3 regions of the Paenibacillus shunpengii genome follow, and region 3 is predicted to be linked to each of the others. Evidence: riboswitches for the same ligand, from Rfam matches in the RefSeq annotation. Region 3 holds a riboswitch; each other region holds the start of a gene.

Region 1 (6,950 bases), on a different contig from region 3:
ATGTGCCTCATCTCCATTGACTTTAATCTTCTCAAACATCGGGAAGCTCACACCATAGTTCATTTGGCAGAACTCTGCGATTTCATCATTTGAGCCCGGTTCTTGTTCGGCAAATTGGTTGCTGGGGAAACCGAGAATTTCAAAGGATTGGTCATTGAATTTGTCATATAGCTCCTGCAGTCCTTTGTATTGAGGGGTTAGTCCGCACTTGCTCGCTGTATTTACGATCAAGAGTACTTTTCCTTTGTACTCCTCCATGCTTAACTTCTGGCCTTTAAGTGTATTCACTTGGTATTGATAAATCGACATGCCTTCATCCATCCTTTTTATAAATTTGGAATATAAATGATGCTTGTATTGCCGTTTTCCATCAATCTCATTATATATATTGATAACAATTTAATTTTAAACAATATATGGAGAAAGTCAAACAAAGCTTAAGAATGGAGGGGGACGATTGTCGAAGGTAAACTTAGGCATTAGAATTAAACGAAATAACGAGATAAACTGAGAACAGATAAGCTGCATGCATATTGATGAATGTTTTACTCTTATTCTATCCAAAAACAACGCTAAATCGTCAAGATGAGCCGCTGAAGGAGCTTTACATCGATTTTCAACGGGTGTATGATTCATATCGTAAATCTTGAGCAAACGAACAACCGTTTATTTAAATAGTTTCTCATTGCTATGATCGCTTAATTTCTGCCTAATATGGCGGAGAGCGGGGGAACCAGAGTAAGGCAGCGTGCTTGATTCGGTGTGAGAGCCGAATGATACACGATGCATGGGGTGAATTCTGAACCGAAGATTCATGTGGAATGTCATATGGAATCATCAGGAACAGATAGGACGACTCTCACCGTCCGAATCCGACAGCTAACCTCGTAAGCTGTACAGAGCTGAACTAGAGATGTGGAAGAAATGCATGATTCTTTCCTTCACTTCGCTTAACGTGAATATTCTCTAGGTATCGTCTGTGCCAACGTTTGAGAGAGGAATGATAAATCTTGTGAGCGATCAGCCACAGAGGTTTAATCCTCTGTGGTTTTATTTATGCGCTGAATTTTTGTTGATCCAAAAAGCGGGGGACCCAGATGTGGATGCATCGATCCATGGGGTGAATTTCATGGCTATTGCCGTGAATAGGGCAATCTCTCTTGTCCGAATCCGACAGCTAACCTCGTAAGCGTAACAAAGGGAGAGGCAGCAAGCCGAGTAGCGCCTATATCGCAGGTCATGTTTTGCCATGTTCTGATATATAGGTGGGAGAGCACCGGGCATGCCTTTGATCGTCGGTGTTCTTTTTTTGTTGTCTTTTTCTATTACAGGGAGGAAATGATTGTAATGAGTGATGAAGTTATTTTAGTTACGGCACCAAATGAAGCGGCCAGAAATTTTATTCGATTATTAATGTACAAGAAGCTTTCTTTTGCTGTACTGACGAACAGTGCACAGGAAGAGAAGCAGGTCAAACGGCTTGGAGTAGAGCACATTATACGTATGGATACGGCGTTTACAAGTAAATGGCTGCTGCCTAATGCGGCGGTAGGACGTATTTTTATTTTTGAGAACAGCTTGAATCTGACCTGCCGGTTTTTGCAAATATGCAGACCCTGGACACGTAAGCCGATTACCATTATTACACAGCTGAATCATCCTCGCGGAGTATACCGCGGTATGGGCGCAGACCACGTTATTTTTACAATCAAGGGCGAAGTAGGATTTCTGTTAAATGGAGAACGGGCTGCTGTTAATTAATTGATCTGCACGCACACAGCGATAGAAGCAGGAGACTGCGGCTAATGGCTAGTGTAGGTGCTTACTATACAGTTTGCGTAATTAGATGCAGGATTGATATACTGGAGTTAAAGGAAACATAGCATGTGAGACTCGTGATATAAGCATGGGTCTCTTTTTCTATATTTACAGATGGAAAGGTAGAGAATGGCATTATGGGGAAGTTTGATCATGTGAAATGGCTCTTTTTTGATATAGGAGATACACTCGTAAATGAATGGGTTCCCGTTGATCACATTATCGGCCAATTTGTGAGAGAAGCAAATGGACTCGGGTATAACATTACAATGGAGGACGTACGCAGCAAATTTATTCAGAGCTATTCCAATTACATCGCTTCTCCCATGCAGTACGCGATTTCGGAGCTCGTGCCTTCCGAGGAGGACAGAGAGTATATCAAGCCTAGGCTTAAGTTTCAAAAGGAGCTCGAAGAGCCTTACGCTGAAGCTCGGTCTGTTCTTGAGCAGCTGGGCGAACGCTATAGGATCGGTATCGTGGCTAACCAAAGTCCGGGTACGGAAGAGCGGCTGGAGAAATATGGACTTCGTTCTTATGTAGATGTTATTGCATGTTCGGCCGAACAAGGCTTGTCTAAACCAGATGTGCGCTTATATCAATATGCACTGAAAACAGCCGGAGCTGAGCCCTCGGAATCCATCATGATCGGGGATCGTATTGATAATGATATTATCCCAGCCAAATCGCTTGGAATGATTACGATTCGAATTATGCAGGGTTACGGCCGCTACCAGCCTTTCACGAATGATAAGGATACACCGGACTATACTGTGAATAATCTGAACGCACTGACGGCCCTGCTTCTATAAACCTAATAATAAACTGAGGCTTATACAGCAGATAGTAGCTGCTGTGCAGAGGGACTGCGCTCCGATGGTTAGCAGCAAGCTAACAGCTGGGGCGCAGTTTTCCTGCGTTCAGGGAGTTGGTTCAAGAGTGACAGGCGGCTTATTCTAAAATAGGCAGGACATCCTCCCACACTGCGTCAAGGATAGACTGTATACGATCTTCCTCACTGTTAACAGCAATCACGGCTCTCCGGTCCGGTATGATCACGAGCAGCTGGCCGTGTGCACCATCCCCTCGATATGCTCCGTGAGAACACATCCAAAACTGACAGCCATAGCCGAGCGACCAGTCTCCTTCGCCGACAGAATCAATATGCTTGCGAGTCGCAAATTGAATCCATTCTGCAGGCACCAGCTGCTTGCCCTCGTAAGCCCCCTCATCCAGCAGCATTTGGCCGAATCTGCTTAATTCTTCGGTGCTGATCACGAGGCCTGCACATCCCAAAGTGACCCCGAGAGGCGAGGTTTCCCATTCCACATGATGTATACCCAGAGGATCAAACAAGCGGGAGTTCAAATAACGGTGGACCGTCTCACCGACGGCTGCCTGAATCAACGCCGAGATCATGAATGTATCGCCGCTGCTGTAAGTAAACTGTTTGCCGGGAGGGCGGTTCAGCGGCAGGGACAAATAGTATTTTGCCCAATCCTTCTCCGTCAGTGACTGCCGCTCCGGCAGCCATAGCGGTGGAGAGTCGTGTCCCGAAGACATCCGTAACAAATCATAAAGGGTGAGCTCATCCGGAGAAGGAAGCTGCGGATCCTGAGAGCGGTAAGTGGTGTTGTAGTTGAAAAATTCACCGAGCTTTGTATCCAGTGTGAGCTTTCCTTCCTCGATGGCAAGACCAGCGGCCATGCATGTAAATGATTTGCTGATTGAATGCTGCTGACGACGCATGTCTTGATCACGGTTCCATTCTCCAACCAGCCCGCCATCCTGCAGCACACGAATCGAAAAGACATTTAAGTCTTGTGATCTAATCTTCTTCTCAAAGCCGCTCAATGTACGTATCATAGTTTCCTCCATTCCTAATTCGCCAGCATGGATCTGACACAGGTTTCAGTACAAGTCATAGCTTCGAAACGTTTAGAACAGGGAATTAATTTCATAAATCAGCTTAAGGGAGATTAGGAGATTGATTCCAGTCCTCTGAATTTCGTGAAATATGGTATTACAGGCTCATTTGAAAGTCAATATCTTCAGCTGTGCTTTTTAGAGATCGGTAAAAAACCATGTAAACTGCATTGACAATCTTCAAGAGAAGAGCTTATGATAGGAATCGAAACGATTCGAAGAAAGCGATTCCAAATGACTTTATCATCGAAAAACAGAGGAATAACCGTAGAATAGTATGGTGAAACGATTCGAAAAAGTGGATCAGAAAGGAGATTTTTATGGCCTATATAGCAGTAGAGACAGGTTCGCCGACGCTTCGTATGACGACAAGCATCCATGTCATCTCTCCAACAGAATATGGGGAACGACCGAGTTGTACGCTTTATTTGCTCCACGGTGCAGGAGATAATGCGAGCACTTGGCATCGTATGACCACAATGGAGACGTATGCGCAGAAATATGGATGCACAGTCATCATGCCGGAGGCCAATCGAAGCTACTATACCGATATGGCGTATGGACTCGATTATTTTTATTACATCACGGAGGAGCTGCCCAGGACTTGTGCCAATCTCATCCACATGAACCAGGATCCCGAACTGACTTATGTCGCAGGATTGTCGATGGGAGGATACGGAGCACTTAAATGCGGGCTGACTTATCCAGAACGTTACCGTAAAGTCGTTTCATTTTCAGGGGTGACGGATATCCAGCAGAGACTGCACAGAAGTGACATGACCACTGACTTGATCAAGGAGATGCAAGGGGTATTCGGCACAAATCTGGAGGTACAGCCGCATGAAGATTTGTATGCGCTTGCCCGGGCTAGGGCTGAAGAAGGGACCCGTCTTCCATCCATACTTTGCTGCTGCGGGAGTGATGATCCTTTTATAGACATGAATCGAGAATTTGCCGCTTCTATGAATCATTCAACTTATAAATTCAAGTATGTAGAGAGCCCGGGAGCTCATGACTGGTCTTTCTGGGAAAGGCATTTAAGTACTGCTTTTGAATTTCTTTTTGAAGAAGCTTAAGAAGATTAGATCTATGAAGAGTGAGGAGATGCAAATTGAAACCAGCTGCTCTAGAGTCTGGGTCTGGTAAAAAAGTAAAGCCAGATCCAACCAGAAGCCGAAGACTGTTCTCAGAGATCTGGAAACACCGTATGACTTATACCCTGCTCATACCAGGGTTAATCTGGCTCATCCTGTTTGCTTATCTGCCGATGGGCGGGTTATCGCTCGCATTCAAGGAATATAAAGCGAACCTGGGCATATGGGGAAGTCCTTGGGTCGGCTTCGAGAATTTTGAATACGTGTTCAGAGACCCTGCCTTTATTGATGCGGTATGGCGAACGTTATATATCAACATTTTGAAGCTGGTCGTCCAGTTCCCGTTTCCGATATTGCTGGCACTGATGCTGAATGAGCTTCGGATGCGAAGAACGAAAAAATTATTCCAGACCGTATTTACGTTTCCGCACTTCCTGTCCTGGATTATCGTCTCGGGGATTGTCATCAATGTCCTCGCTTACGATGGACTGGTGAACAGTGCGCTTGCATTAGTCGGCCTGCCAACGATTAATTTCCTGGGATCAGAGGATACCTTCGTGCCGATGCTCCTGCTCACAGATATTTGGAAATCAACAGGCTGGGGAGCCATCATCTATCTGGCGGCCATATCAGGAATTGATCAGGATCAGTACGAGTCAGCTCAGATTGACGGTGCCTCAAGACTGCAGCAGATGTTCCGGATTACGCTGCCGAATATTCTACCGACGATTACAGTCATGTTCATCTTGAATGTCGGCGGGCTGATGTCTTCCGGTTTTGATCAGATCTTCAACCTTGCGAATGCAGCGACACAGAATGTGTCCGAAGTCCTTGATGTCTATATTTATCGGATCACCTTCCAGTCCTCGACGGACTTTTCATTCTCGACTGCAGTCAGCCTGTTCCGCTCACTTGTGAACATGTTCCTCTTGCTGGCAGCGGACCGGGTAGCTAAGAAGCTGGGTGGAGACGGGTTGTTCCGATAGGAGAGGAGAATAAACTGATGAGCACGATAGCTAGAAAAAAACCAAAGTTCCTGAGCAATAAAATGACGTTTATCGATTATTTTATCCTTTTCGTTCTGAGTATGATGGCGCTGCTGATCTTAATTCCTTTTTGGAATGTCATTATGATCTCGTTCGCAACGCCGAAGGAGTATGCGGAGAATCCGCTGCTCATGTTTCCTAAAGAGTTCACATTTGATTCTTATACAGCACTCTTTGCTGATGGAAGTATCCTGACCGGATATTGGAATACAACCAAGCTGCTTGTGATTGGGCTGCCACTCAGTTTGTTTTTAACGACAAGCATGGCTTATGGCCTTAGCCGCAATAAATTTCCGGGCAAGAAGCTGATCTTCTTCCTTGTTCTTTTTACGATGATTTTTAATGGGGGCATTGTACCTCTCTATCTTGTCATGAAATCACTGCATCTGACAGGGACATTAATGTCCGTCATTCTTGCAGGCAGCTTCAGTGCCTTTAATATGATCCTGATGATGAATTACTTTCATAGCCTGCCGGAATCACTGATGGAATCAGCCAGGCTCGATGGTGCCGGTGAATGGAGAATTTTGTTCTCGGTTGTACTTCCCCTTGCTGCACCGATCATAGCAACGATTACTTTGTTCTATGGTGTAGCGTATTGGAACAGCTGGTATGACGCCATGATCTTCCTGAGGAGACAGGATCAGCTGCCGCTGCAAAATGTGCTGAGGGCCATTATCGTGGAATCCTCGACCAATGCGTCGAATGCATCGAGTGTGGAGGCGGTAGGAAAGAACTCGTTCTCTACGGGAATGAAGATGGCCGCTGTCTTTGTGACCATGGTTCCGATTATGTGCTTCTTCCCGCTGCTTCAGAAGCATTTTGCCAAAGGGGTACTAACAGGGGCAATCAAGACCTGATCATACATTGATATTTTTCATTCAGCTTCTATATCAAACATGGGGGTATAACATGAAAACAAATCAGAAGAAATTGTTGAAATCTGCACTGGTAACCATGATGTCGCTTGTTCTGCTCATCATGACAGCTTGTTCCAGCGGAGGAGCATCCGGTGGCAACGAAAAGGATGAGAATGGAAACTATGTGGACAAAATGACGGTTTCCGTAG
Region 2 (6,950 bases), on a different contig from region 3:
CCTGTTGAGTTTGACGTGTGTTAGCAGCACAAGACATAACATCTGATGCAATGATTATGATGATGTGAGCTCTGTAACGACGGAGCCGCTCGTCTCCGATATAACCTCCATTCCTCATGAGCAGTGAAGATGATTATTCCTGTACCCCTCTATATCACGTATGATTCAGATTGCAACCGTTACCAAACCACGGGTGCCAATCTAAATCAAATTATAGGAGGAATCGTAGTGACGAAATTGAATCTGCTTGACTACAAAACAAAACGGAAGTCTGTCGCCTTCCGAACGCTTGTATCCGGAATCAGCCTGTCTCTTGCCCTTCCCTTACTTCCCCTAACGAGTTTATCTGCTGAGAGTACTTCTGCTGTAATGATTGCTGAGGCTGGACCTCAAAATACACAGGCTCTCACAGCTGCCGGGAATTTATACGTAGCTCCTAACGGTTCTGCAAGCAATCCCGGGACACTCCAAAGTCCGACAACCCTTGAACATGCACTCACGCAAATTGAAGCAGGCTACACAATTTATATGCGCGGCGGTACTTACAGCTATCCCTCTACCATTACAATTGATCGAAATAACAGCGGCAATTCTGCCACGGCAAGAAAAACACTGGCTGCCTACGGAAATGAGAAGCCTGTCCTTGATTTTTCTGCCCAATCCTTTGCCTCGACCAATCGCGGTTTGCAGCTGTTTGGCAGTTACTGGCTTGTGAAAGGTTTGGAAATTAAAGGCGCGGGAGATAACGGACTGTATATAGCCGGTAACTATAACCGTATTGAAAATATAGAATCGCATCATAACCGGGATACTGGAATTCAGCTTGGCCGCTATGCGTCCACTGCCGGATACAGCGAATGGCCCGCTTATAATGAAGTTATTAATTCCTATTCACATGACAATTACGACCCTGATAATGGCGAAGATGCAGACGGTTTTGCTGCTAAACTTACGGTCGGCCCCGGCAACGTATTTGATGGATGTATAGCGGCATATAATGTCGATGATGGCTGGGATCTCTATACGAAGGACGATACAGGCCCGATTGGACCGGTAACGATCCGCAACAGCATTGCCTACAAGAACGGTCAAACCTCGGACGGAACGTCTACTACGAGCAGTGACGGCAACGGATTTAAGCTGGGTGGAGAGGATATCGCGGTGAATCATACGGTGGTTAACAGCATTGCTTTCCAAAACAAGAAGCACGGCTTTACTTTTAACAGCAATCCCGGCTCCATTAACTTCAAGAACAATACATCCTGGAGCAACGGACAGAGTAATTTTGCATTTGATGAGGGTACGCATATCTTCACAAACAATTTATCCTTTGCCGGAGGAGCAAGCGATAAGACGAGCGGAACAGACGTAGCATCCAGCAACGTGTGGTGGAAAAACAAAAAAAGCGTCAATGCGAAGGGGCTGCTCGCCAGCAGTGAAGATTTTCAGTCTCTTGTTCCCGCAGTTGCTCGTGACGCAAACGGAAATCCGGTATTGGGCAATTTCTTGAAACTGGCTTCAGGCAGTGATTTGATCGGAGCCGGGACACCAAGCGGTACAAATATTGGAGCACGTTAATTGTTACTACAAATATGTAAGAAGGAGCCGACAAGCGTTCGGCTCCTTCTTACATATATTCACTGATTTCAAGCCTCAAACAGCACTTCCCCTGTCCGGGATAGATCATATCCCGATATTGAACCCAGCTCCCGGATAAAGGACTCGGAACGCAATATATCCAGAACAGTTCGAATAAGCACTTCATTCTCGGGCTTATTTATTAGCACAAGGTCATATCTCTCTACCGTCAGCGGAATGAATTCCACCCCTTGCACAATCGTTGCCGCTTTCTCGATGCCTACTCCGACATCTGCCTGTTTGGAAGCGACCCTTCCGGCCACAGCCAAATGATTGGATTCCTCGTCATAATAGCCCATTAGCTCTCGGGCAGCGATCCCATGCATACGAAGCTGTTCCTCAAGCAGCACCCGTGCTCCTGCACCCCGCTCCCGGTTCACCATACGAATTCCCGACTTGGCCAGATCCTTCCACTCATGCAGTTCATGAGGATTGCCAGGCTGAACGTATAGTCCTGCTCGTCTGCTCATCAAATTCACAACTTTATAAGAGCAGCCGATCAGCAATTTGCGAATATAAGGAATGTTGTATTCTCCGGTATCTCCGTCCAGTAGATGGGTGCTGACAATATCGGAATGTCCCTGATACATGGAAATTAAGCTGTCCAGGCTGCCTACGTAGGATCTAAGCGGCCTGATGCCAGGCGAGCGCTTCTCTATATGCCGCACCAAAATATCGAGGCTCATATCTTGTCCTGTAATCACCACTTGCCTTACTCCCTGAGTCGTCACCTGAACAGCTGGTGGATTCGCAGGAGCATCGATCACCGGAGTTAAAGATCTTGTCTCCTCACTAGAATATTGACCAACCCCTTTGGAGCGCTGCTTGTACGCCTCAAGATCAGAGTGGTCGACCCGCATCTGCTTACCTACACGATAGGCTGTAAGCTGCCCCTTCTTAATCAGATCGTACACCGTTAATTTTGATATTTTTAGTAGCTGGGCGATTTCCTCGGTTGTATAGGAAATATCAGTCACATCTGCCACCCCTCTTGTCAGGTATGCAATAACAAATGATTAATGCTATTGATTGTACCATACTCTTTTCTTACCCTCGTATTGTAATTGTTCAAAGAACCAATATAATATATTTAATTATATCTAATTATAATCAAATATATCGATTGGATGGAGATTATGTTAAAACAAACGAAGCTTAGTATGATTTCTTTCTTCCTTCTAGCTCTGGTATTCATATCTGCCTGTGCATCACCCAATGCTTCTTCACCATACCCTTCAGCAGACCATAACAATTCGGACAGCAGCGCATCCTCGACTCCTTCATCTGAACGCACAGAGCTGACGATCTCAGCGGCTGCAAGCTTAACTGATGTACTGGAGGAACTACAGCCCCGCTTTGAGACAGCTCATCCTGGTATAAAGCTCAGCTTCAACTTTGGCGGCTCCGGCTCTCTTCAGCAGCAGATTGAGCAAGGGGCACCGGCTGATCTGTTTCTGTCAGCAGCTGAGAAAAATATGCAGACCCTTATAGATAAGGGGCTCATGGATACAGAAAATACGACTACGCTGTTAACCAACGAGCTCGTACTGATTACTTCCAGCAGCAACGAGCTGCCTATATCCTCTGAGCAGGATCTCACTGCTAAAGATATCAAGATTGTTGCCCTTGGCATACCTGAAAGTGTACCTGCAGGAAGCTATGCACAAGAGGCGCTTACTTCGCTTGGCTTATATGAACAACTCCAACCCAAAATAGTTCAGGCCAAGGATGTGCGGCAAGTATTACAGTATGTCGAAACCGGGAATGCCGATGCCGGTTTTGTATACAAAACAGATGCACTTACTTCCAGCAAAGTGAAGATCGTGCACACTGTCGATCCCTCAAGCTACACAGCAATTACATACCCTGTAGGTGTGGTATTGGACAGTGCGCATCCCGAAGCGGCAAAAGCGGTTTATGACTTTTTACAGTCTTCCGAAGCCCAAGCTGTATTTACTAAATACGGGTTCTCGGTGCCTGAATGATGTCAGCTTCATTTGACTGGCATGACTTCTGGGCTCCTGTGCGCTTATCCTTACTGGTTGCCCTATTGTCCAGTGTTATCACGATTGTGATGGGCGGGCTTACTGCAAGATGGATGTCCAAGAGCAAGTTCAAAGGAAAGCTGCTGCTAGAAACAGCGTTTATGCTGCCAATGGTCCTTCCACCCACGGTTGTAGGCTTTCTGCTGCTCGTCCTGCTGGGGAGAAATAGCTGGATCGGAGCATGGATTGAGGCCATCTTTGCCGCACCTGTCGTATTCTCGTGGACAGCCTGTGTCATCGCCGCTGTTGTCGTCTCGTTTCCACTGGTGTATCAGACGATGAAGGTCGGATTTACGTCCATTGATTCCGAGCTTGAAGCTTCCGGACGCTCGATCGGTGCGAATGAATGGCAGGTATTCCGGTATATTACACTTCCACTCATCTGGCCTTCTGTTATTTCTGCTTATATTCTCGGATTTGCACGAGCGCTTGGTGAGTTCGGCGCAACGCTGATGCTTGCAGGCAATATTCCAGGAAAAACTCAAACCGTCCCTACGGCCATATACATTGCTGTGGACAGCGGGAATACGGTCATGGCCTGGGCCTGGACGATTGCGATCGTACTTATGTCGTTCCTGCTGCTGCTTCTGACAGGACGCAGAAAAAAGGATTAGCATTGTGTATATATATCAACAGAACCACTCCAATGCAGCGGCAGGAAATCAGTAAAATCAATGTATGCAGCATAAATAATAGTTCAAACCAAACCCTTATGTGATTTTAACGAAGGGTTTTTTGGTGCTCAATTTATTAATATATTTTTGTTTTTGGCATTATTACAATATATGGATATAAGATAGAGTCCCAGAATCAATTTATTTAGTTACAATATTGTTACTTTTGTAGATACCTGTTTCAAATCAATGACAATATATTACCCGACTTAGCGGAAATTACTCGAAAAAATCCGGTTCTTTCTATGTTTTATTCCAATAATTGGTGTACAAAAAGTAAAACAAAGGTAACATTTTTGATACTTTTTAACCTTAATTTATTATATATTAATTACAGTTAATTCATATTAAAAAAGTGTGCCGAATCTATCAGAATAGTACGGGGGACGATTTACAACATTTGGGGTGAATGCAGCAGTTAAGAAATGCTAGAGTACCTTCTACTCGAACCCGACAGCTAACCTCGGAGGCAATTGGAGGAAATTTTCAGAATGAAGAAGTTTGGTAAATATATGTTGTTCTCATCCCTGCTCGCAGCTGGGTTAATCATGGGTAATGGACAAGCAGATGCATCCTCTTCCAGTACCAATACGGTAAATATTCAAGTGAACAGTAATCTGATCGATTTCCCAGACGCGGAGCCATTCCTGGATCAGAATTACAGTACACAAGTGCCGGTCCGCATGCTTGCTGACGAAATGAACTATACGATTAAAGTATTTAAGAGCGGAAAAGAAACGGTGGTCAAGCTGTCCAAGGGAGGTACAACCATTCGTATTCAAACTAACCAGACGACTGCGATGGTCAACAGCAGCAAAGTAAGTCTCGGCACGCAAGTGTTCATCCGAAATGACCGTACATATGTACCCATTCGTTTTGTATCAGAAGCCATGGGCTATGACGTAACTTGGAAAAAGGATCTTATGCTGGCCATGATTAGCACAACCGGTAAAACATACAGCCCTGCACTTGTTCCAAACGACCATGTCAAAGGCACTAGCATTGTAAATGAAGCGATGAATCACATCGGCGTTCCTTATGTTTACGGCGGTTCGACCACAAGCGGGTTCGATTGCTCTGGTCTGGTTAAATATGTATTCGATAAATACGGAGTATCCCTGCCGCGTACAGCAGCTACCCAATATAACCAAGGCTCATCTGTATCCAAAGGAAACCTGCAGCAAGGCGATCTGGTCTTCTTCAAGACAACAGGAAGCTCGATCTCTCATGTCGGTATCTATGTAGGAAACAATAATTTCATTTCAGCTACCAGTTCCTCCGGCGTAAAAATCGACAGCCTGGACAATACCTATTGGGGTCCTAAATACGTCGGTGCAAAAAGAGTTCTATAAATGAAATATATATAATCAAAACCCCTTTGCTGCTTGCCTGCAAAGGGGTTCATTATGTATGCTCTGTATTTATATCTATAGCAAAGAAGCTGCCACAGTAATTTTGTGGCAGCTCCTTTTTTATATATGATATTGGATTAATTCGTAAACAGATGATTACCGATCTGCTTGATCGTTGGACGTTCCTTGCTCCATTCGGAGGTTGCGATCTCAGGGTTATAATAGTACAGAGCTCCACCTGACGGATCCCAGCCATTGAGCGCACTCTTTGCCGCCTTGATCGCAGTCTCATCAGGAGCCAAATTGTATTGGCCGTCATCTACGGCGGTAAACTGTCTTGGCTGCAGAATGACCTCTGTGATGGAGTCCGGGAATTCATCCGATTGAACCCGGTTCAAGATCACTGCTCCGACTGCTACTTGACCTTCAAAGGATTCTCCCCGGGCCTCGCCATGGATAGCCTTGGCTAGTTGATTCAGTGAAGTTTGGTTAATCGGTGCTTTTTTCTTAAGCACGCTGATCGTCTCTGGCCCTGCGATTCCGTCAATCTTGAGTCCAAATTGCTTTTGGAAGGAGCGAACGGCCTGCTCCGTTGCCTTACCGTAATATCCTGTTGACCCTGCACTCATAAATCCGATACTGCTTAGTCTTTCCTGCAAGTCCAGCACATCAGCACTCTGAATTCCCTGCTGCATTACCGCAGCACTTGCACCTGCCGGTGCAGCAACCGTTCCATACGCTCCCAGAAGCGCAGCACAGATCATAAGTCGTTTTGTTAGTTTTCTCATTGATGTCATTCCTCCTGTTGTGTTTGAATAGATCAGCGAAGCAGCACCAGTCATAGTTCTGCATTCAATTAAATATATCTATAAATATAGATAAGTGTATATTTAGATATATTTGGATATAAATCGCCTCATATAGCGATGATGTCACTGCCTATATGTCAGTGCAGATATATTATGATTAATCCGCTGAAAGCTACCAAAATCGAGCACTAATGATATCCTTCAGCGGATCATTTCTTTTCCAATTACAGTACAAACCCCATCTTTACAGTAAACTGTTGCATTTTATACAGAAGCGAATTGGATCGATCCGCTATTTCGTAAATACATGATTCCCAAGTCTTTGCGTCACAGGCCGGGATTTAATCCACGACGAGGATGCTGTCTTAGGGTTATAGAAATACAGAGCACCCTTGGAGGGATCATAGCCCGTCAGCGCCCTGCGGGCAGCCT
Region 3 (6,950 bases):
CATCAAAAATGTGTTGTCAACGAATATTTTAGCAACGTTATTGCTTTAATTCGCCACCATATTTTTTGGATCGAATTCGCTACCCTTCTCTTGGTAAATAGCTCATTTCACCCTTGTTATATGAAGCAAAAAAAGACCCCTTTAAATTAAGGAGTCCTTGTGACACAAATATTTCTTCTATAAGCTTCAGATCGCCGCTGGTGTGACCTTAAGAGTGGACAAATCCTGAAGGGGAGGTAAGCCTATCCGATAGCTCCCTCTGGACTCAAGCCCGCCGACACCGTCACTGCCGCTAATCGTGTGATGGATAATATCATTAATGTTAATGGTATCCTTTACGGAAGTGAACGCCGCCTTCGCTGCCACATATACAGGATCAAGCGCATGTATTAATACCCGGCTGGGGCTGCTGGCAAAATTCGCACCTGCACGGATCAGTGCTTCAAAATGAGACTGACACGCACCTGCAACGATCGTCAGCGCATCCAAATGCCATTCATATTGTCTCGCTACCTGAACAGCTGTAATGAAGTTTGATGAATTCTTATAATGATTGATGTTATACAGATCATAGGGCTGTCTGCCCTTTAGTACTCCGTCATGCCCCGTAATAACGACTATATCAGGACGTGAGCGCGGCAGGAGCCGATATAGTGTATCTGCCATGGAAGCTTCATGTACATAATGGCCTTCTGCGGGTACACGCAGTCTTTCATACAATGCCATGCTTTTCTTAAGATAATTAGGATCTCCATCCAGATGGAGCACCTTGCCAGGCATTTCAAAAAAAGAAGGAGACTCTGTCTGTGTGTTCTTGCTCCACTCATCAACTAACCCCGCCTGGTTACGCTGTGCTTGCTCCAGACGATGCTTCTGCAATAGCGAGTAAGATTCGTTTGCTTTAATATGTGCCAGCCGGGTCTTGTTCGTCTCTGGCTCATACGGCACTCTGATCAGATCATTCAGCGGAGAATCCGCAAGGAGCCTGAATTCAGTTCCTTTAATGACTGCTTTATCCTTCTCGAGGCCCTCCACTCGGAACGTGACATCTCCCCCATACGATTTCCGAACGACCAAGTCTCCTATATTCATCAACGTTATCACCTCTAACCCTATGTTATGGGCGAGGCAGGGCTTTGGTTCATCTCTTTTTTCGTAATTTGCGGAGTACAAGGCTCTTCAGCGTCTTAACCTTTAATCCCTGCTTCCAGCAAGACATCGCTTAGACGGGCGTACTCTTCAATACTGAGTGTCTCTCCTCGTCTCGCAGGTTCAATCTCAGCTGCCTCCAGCAGGGGCTCCAGCTGATCTCTGTTTTCTTTGGTAAAGAAACGGCTCTTCAGATTATTCGCGATGGTCTTCCGTCTTTGTGCAAATGAAGCATGAATCACTTCGAAGAAAAACTTCTCGTCCTTCACTTCAACCGGAGGCTTCTCTCTTACCTTTAACTTAATAACAGCAGATTCAACATTAGGCTGGGGAATAAAAACCGTATGAGGAACGATACATACCAGCTCAGGCTCGCTGTAATATTGCACCGCGATGCTGAGCGTCCCATAATCCTTCGTTCCTGGGGAAGCAGCCATTCGTTCTGCAACTTCCTTCTGAATCATGACAACGATGCTGTCGAGCGGGAGCTTCTCCTCCAGCAGTCTCATCAAGATCGGTGTCGTTACATAGTAAGGCAAATTAGCAACGACGCTGACCTTATCCATGCCCGCGAAATTTTTTGCAAATAATTCAGGAAGATCTGTTTTAAGAACGTCTCCATGATGTACATATATATTAGAGTAAGGTTCCAGCACTTCGGTGAGGATCGGTATCAAGCGTTGGTCTATTTCGACCGCAGTTACCGTCCCTGCACGCTGTGCAAGCTTCTCTGTTAGAGCACCGATTCCCGGTCCGATCTCAAGTGCACCTTTATGTTCATCCAGATCAGCAGCATCCACAATTTTATGGAGTATATTTTGATCGATCAGAAAATTTTGTCCCAGGCTTTTTTTGAAAGAAAAACCGTGTTTCGCTATGATCTCTTTCGTTCGTCTTGGCGTTGCAATCTCATCTATATTTTTCACGTTCTCATGATCCCTCACGTTCTATTTGCTCTAGTGCTCGTACAAATTCCTCACGGCTTATCTGAAACATCGTCAGCCGCTTATGCAGCTGCTTGCCATTACAATATCCTATGCCCAGAATGTTACCCAGCATCATACGCCGATTTGCGGCGTCCTTATGGACGATGAGTCCGGCTTCAATCAGATCTTGCCAGTCTATGAGCGGCTTAGCTCCATCATAGGTTGTATGCACCTTGGACAGTGCTGCGCGGATAGAGTCAGGAGATGCATTCTCCACACCAATATCACCTTTGCGGGTCGCATCCTGCTCCTTAATGAAGGCATGCTTCACGCCGGGAATCTTGTTCGATATTATTTTGCGAATTCGCTCGCCTGCATGATCAGGGTCCGTAAAGACGATAACACCTCTTCTTTGCTGAGCAAGCTCAATTTTCTTAAGTATACGGGCGTTTATAGCAGAACCGCCGGTTTCTATTGTATCTGCATTCACTGCACGCTTGATGGCTACGGTATCATCTCTGCCTTCAACGACAATGATTTCTTTAATCATGATCACATGACTTCCTTTCTAAACAAAAAGAGAAGAGGAAAAACTCCTCTTCTGCATGTAAGAGGCAAACGATAGACTTGCTGTCTAAACTTTCGTTCACCTTATATAGCATCACCTAATCTTGATGTTAATACTATAACATCAGGGACGCATTGTAAAATATATTTTAATTCAGTTCCGGCTTCACCGGACCGATAACGTATACTGTTTTACCTTTTTTGCGGCCAAAATTGAGTGCCTGCTCCAAGCTGTCATAATACACATCAATTTTGTTGCCTTTGATTGCGCCGCCTGTATCTTCGGCACGACGGAATCCTACGCCTTCAATGTATACCCACCATCCGAGAGGGATCACATCAGGGTCAACTGCAATGGTACGCCCTTCCTGTACACGCGTGCCGGAAGCCGTCTTCGTACCAATGCCCTCTTGTTCTGAGGAATAGGCCGTCATAGATACATTGCTTAGCACTTTTTTGGCCTTGAATGTAACTCCGTCCTTCGTGACAGAATCGCTGTCACTTGAAGCAGATACCTTCTTCACTTTATCAGCCAGATTTGCTGACGATTTCGAAGAGGATGCATTAGAAGCTTTAGAAGCAGTTGCAGTTGCAGCTTCAGCTTCAGCTTCACTTGCAGAGGCAACCACGGTTTCCTGAACTGGCTCAGGCTTCTTCTTCGTTCCTACGGCAATGACTTTGTCGACACGGTTGGTCTGTACCTTCTTGCCCGTCATTTTCTTGGACACCAATTCGCCGTCCTGGAAGGTCTTCTCGATCGTCTGGACAATTACACCTTCCTTGCCGCTCTGAATGACCCGGTTATCGCCCTTGTACAAGCTTGGGTCAGCCGTCTTGATCACCTTGAACGGAATCGAAGCTTCTTGTGACGCTGTTTGCTTAGTCACCCGGACTACTCGAATATTAAGATCTGCCTTCACCGCAGTGTCAGCAGCAGGATATACTTTATCATCTTCTGATACTTCGATGCTATGAGCAGCAAGTGCTTCCTTAACGGTATCCTGTGTTGTATAAACTTGCTCTGTCTCACCGTCTGCCGTTACGTTAATCGCTACGGCCCGGTTAATTGTTACTCGATCCCCATCTTCAATCTCATCACTCAAAGACATCGATACTTCGTCATGTGGACTGACTGCGATTGAATGCTCATCCAGCACTTCACTAAGCATTCCTTCACGTGTTTCCAAGGTTTGAACCTTGCCGTCCACGACAATTGAGATTTCTTTGCCTCCCTGACCATACACAATGAGTGAGATCATGACTAACAGTGCGATTGAGAAGATTGCGACTAGTGTGATCTGACGCAGATTCTCATGCTTCCATCGCAACGCGAAAGACTTGCTGGATGATGGTGACTCATGGGTCTCCTCTAGTTGGAAATTTCCCACTTCCTCCGTCCTCCTTCATAGTCCCGCCGTCAAGAGTATTGCATGATTGTATTTGACGCGACTATACCGATTTGTCTACAAAACCGGAGAAACTCCCGTCCGATTCTGCATCATGTGCCACTCTTCGCAGCATGATGTCACCTCCTGTTAACCAACAGTATGACGACAATGTAACTTTTATTCTCCTAAAACAAAGAAGCCAAAAAAGAGTTTAAGAGGAAATCTTTCGTGGCTCCGATAAGTTCAAATGAGAATATCGGAAACATCATGCACGAGTTTTGCCTCTTCAATACGCTTACGGAGTTAGCTGTCGGGTTCGGGCGTAAGAGTCGCCCCCGCTCAGATCCAGGCTGCTCATGGCAGCTGTCCTTTACGTTCACCCCAAGACTCAAGTGTTGAAATCAAATACAGTGGTCAGAGCAAGAGAGACAACTCTCTTAATTCCATCTTCTGACTAGCAGCAGACCACTATATCGGTTCCCCCGTTCTTTGTTAAATTACAAAAGATTCAGCGAGAATGACTCATGAAGTGAATTCAAAGTGGTAAATCAACTGAATGTAAAATGGACTTTACCAACAATCAACAATTCACTGAAACGATGATATCCTGTTTCGATACATGTTGTAAAGCAGTATTCAACTATGTTTTTCTAAATAATTGGTTAAAAATTTGTAATAATCAGCGAAAAAGTCTTACAAAAAGTTTAATCGCTCCGTTTTACTCCCTTTTTCACCTGTTTTTCTCTCTATTTTAACGAATGTCAAATCGTTCCAGTGCATTTGCGGTCGTAATCCTTGCCAATTCCTCCACAGAAATGCCCTTCAGCTCCGCTGCCATTTCTGCTACCAAGGCCACATGAGCTGACTCATTTCTCTTGCCGCGGAATGGATGTGGAGTCAGGTATGGTGAATCCGTTTCGATCAAAAGCCGGTCAAGCGGTACCTTTGCAAGCACCTCTTTGGGCTGCTTCGCGTTCTTGAACGTGATCGGTCCTCCGAAGGAGATATGAAAGCCCATATCCAGCGCCATTTTTGCAGTTTCCCAGCTGCCTGAGAAAGAATGCATCACTCCGCCTACTTCTTGTGCCCTCTCTTCCCGCAGAATTCGAATAATGTCTTCATGCGCATCCCGGTTATGAATAACAATCGGCATAGCGATCTCTCTAGCCAGTCCAATTTGTTTGCGCAGCACCTCATGCTGAATCTCTTTGGGAGACGTATCCCAATGATAATCCAGACCAATTTCACCGATCGCAACGACCTTCTCATGTTTACATAATGATGCAATCCATTCCAAATCTCCATCCTTCATCGTAATGGCATCGACAGGATGCCAGCCTACTGCCGCATAGATAAAATCATAGGTTTCGGCAAGTTTCATCGTAGTCGGAATTGTTTCCCGATTAAATCCTATATTAATCATTCGGGTAACCCCCTTTTCGACAGCGCGCTGAATCACTTCCTCGCGGTCAGCGTCGAACTCGGGTGCATCCAAATGTGTATGTGTGTCGAATAACATCGTATATTTTTCTCCTTTCAAGGACTGTATCTTGTCTCACATTATTTAAACATACCGGCAATTTCCGGAGGCAGCTTGGGTAGTGCATTCATCAGCTTCTCCTGCGGGAAGTACAGATGATAATTCCCTTTTTGCATGCCGCTAATAGAGCGGACAATCTCGGATACCTCGGATATATCTCTTTGTCTTTCCTGCTTGTCTAGAATGATGATCTGTCTCTTGCTCCCCGCAATATCAGGTCGGAACACATCATACGGCAGATCGGTAGGAAAATCAATTTCAAGGTCATAGGCTGGATTCAAGTTTGCCTTGAGAAATGCTTCTTCTATTCGCTTGATATCCTTCTGCTCGATATAATCCACTTCCACATACTTATAGAGCTTACGGTCCAGGAACCGGGTACACAGCTCACTCAGAATGGGGTCCTTCTCATAAGTCCATTCATTAAAGGCAGCCTGAATCGTAGATTCATCGATACGAAGATAGTCCTTGACCGATACATCGCCCTTAATCAGATGAAGGAGGGGTCTAAGCATGAAGCTGAAGATGTACTCTTCTTCTACGAGTTCCTTGGCTCTTCTAAAGATTTGACGCAGGACAATTTCGGAGCTTCGAGTTACAGGGTGAAAATATACCTGCCAATACATCTGATATCTCGACATTAAATAATCTTCTACGGCATGCATTCCAGAATCTTTAACCACAACTCTTCCCTGGTAAGGGCGCAGCATTCGAAGTATTCGGTCAAGGTCAATGGTTCCATAATTCACTCCGGTATAATAGGCATCCCGCAGCAAGTAATCCATTCGATCGGCATCGAGCGGACTTGAAACCAGATTGACAACAATAGGCTTGTCATACGTCTTGGCAATCACAGAAGCGACCTTTTGGGCAAAATCAGGACCTACGGTACCCAGTATCCGGCCCACTTCGGTATCTCCCAGTATGATCTTACAGGTCCATTCTTCATGATCCATATCAAAAGCTTCTTCAATAGAGTGGGAAAAAGGACCATGCCCAACATCATGCAGCAGAGCTGCGCATAGAGCAACTAGCTTCTCTTCTTTAGGCCAATCGGGATATTCATTGCGTTCAAACTGCGATATGATCTTCCTTGTAATTTCATACACACCTAATGAATGGGAGAAGCGGCTGTGTTCTGCTCCATGAAAAGTCAAATATGTAGTCCCCAATTGTCGAATTCGGCGAAGACGCTGAAATTCCGGGGTGTTGATAAGCTGCCATATAATCGGATCCTGGACATGCACGTAGTTATGTACAGGGTCTTTAAATACTTTCTCTTCGCTAAGCTTTTGTTCCATTGATAATCAGCTCCTTTTTTCAACCTAAATTCTTATAGCAAAATTCAATTGTGTGCAACTAAAGTCGGATTTCGACTTT

The links. A riboswitch is a leader RNA that binds a small molecule or an ion and turns the genes downstream of it on or off. The one in region 3 is predicted to bind cyclic di-AMP.
Region 1: another riboswitch for cyclic di-AMP. It lies ahead of ACFSVM_RS03255 (hypothetical protein); the one in region 3 lies ahead of ACFSVM_RS18840 (ubiquitin-like domain-containing protein).
Region 2: another riboswitch for cyclic di-AMP. It lies ahead of ACFSVM_RS18015 (C40 family peptidase); the one in region 3 lies ahead of ACFSVM_RS18840 (ubiquitin-like domain-containing protein).

Annotation. Positions count from the first base shown of each region.
Region 1 covers NZ_JBHUMJ010000002.1:727,746-734,695, forward strand. Annotated here, with positions in the region: gene ACFSVM_RS03250 (glutathione peroxidase) at 1-309, opposite strand, end outside; cyclic di-AMP (ydaO/yuaA leader) riboswitch at 686-909, shown strand; cyclic di-AMP (ydaO/yuaA leader) riboswitch at 1,050-1,207, shown strand; gene ACFSVM_RS03255 (hypothetical protein) at 1,348-1,761, shown strand; gene ACFSVM_RS03260 (HAD family hydrolase) at 1,974-2,627, shown strand; gene ACFSVM_RS03265 (serine hydrolase domain-containing protein) at 2,767-3,681, opposite strand; gene ACFSVM_RS03270 (alpha/beta hydrolase) at 4,062-4,817, shown strand; gene ACFSVM_RS03275 (ABC transporter permease) at 4,853-5,821, shown strand; gene ACFSVM_RS03280 (carbohydrate ABC transporter permease) at 5,839-6,741, shown strand; gene ACFSVM_RS03285 (extracellular solute-binding protein) at 6,794-6,950, shown strand, end outside.
Region 2 covers NZ_JBHUMJ010000004.1:356,581-363,530, reverse strand. Annotated here, with positions in the region: gene ACFSVM_RS18040 (GNAT family N-acetyltransferase) at 1-24, shown strand, start outside; gene ACFSVM_RS18035 (right-handed parallel beta-helix repeat-containing protein) at 370-1,578, shown strand; gene ACFSVM_RS18030 (substrate-binding domain-containing protein) at 1,647-2,624, opposite strand; gene modA (molybdate ABC transporter substrate-binding protein) at 2,775-3,623, shown strand; gene modB (molybdate ABC transporter permease subunit) at 3,620-4,297, shown strand; cyclic di-AMP (ydaO/yuaA leader) riboswitch at 4,706-4,844, shown strand; gene ACFSVM_RS18015 (C40 family peptidase) at 4,849-5,709, shown strand; gene ACFSVM_RS18010 (cell wall hydrolase) at 5,847-6,497, opposite strand; gene ACFSVM_RS18005 (cell wall hydrolase) at 6,811-6,950, opposite strand, start outside.
Region 3 covers NZ_JBHUMJ010000005.1:10,748-17,697, reverse strand. Annotated here, with positions in the region: gene yabG (sporulation peptidase YabG) at 187-1,092, opposite strand; gene rsmA (16S rRNA (adenine(1518)-N(6)/adenine(1519)-N(6))-dimethyltransferase RsmA) at 1,188-2,075, opposite strand; gene rnmV (ribonuclease M5) at 2,080-2,625, opposite strand; gene ACFSVM_RS18840 (ubiquitin-like domain-containing protein) at 2,792-4,030, opposite strand; cyclic di-AMP (ydaO/yuaA leader) riboswitch at 4,308-4,554, opposite strand; gene ACFSVM_RS18835 (TatD family hydrolase) at 4,782-5,549, opposite strand; gene ACFSVM_RS18830 (HD domain-containing protein) at 5,591-6,871, opposite strand.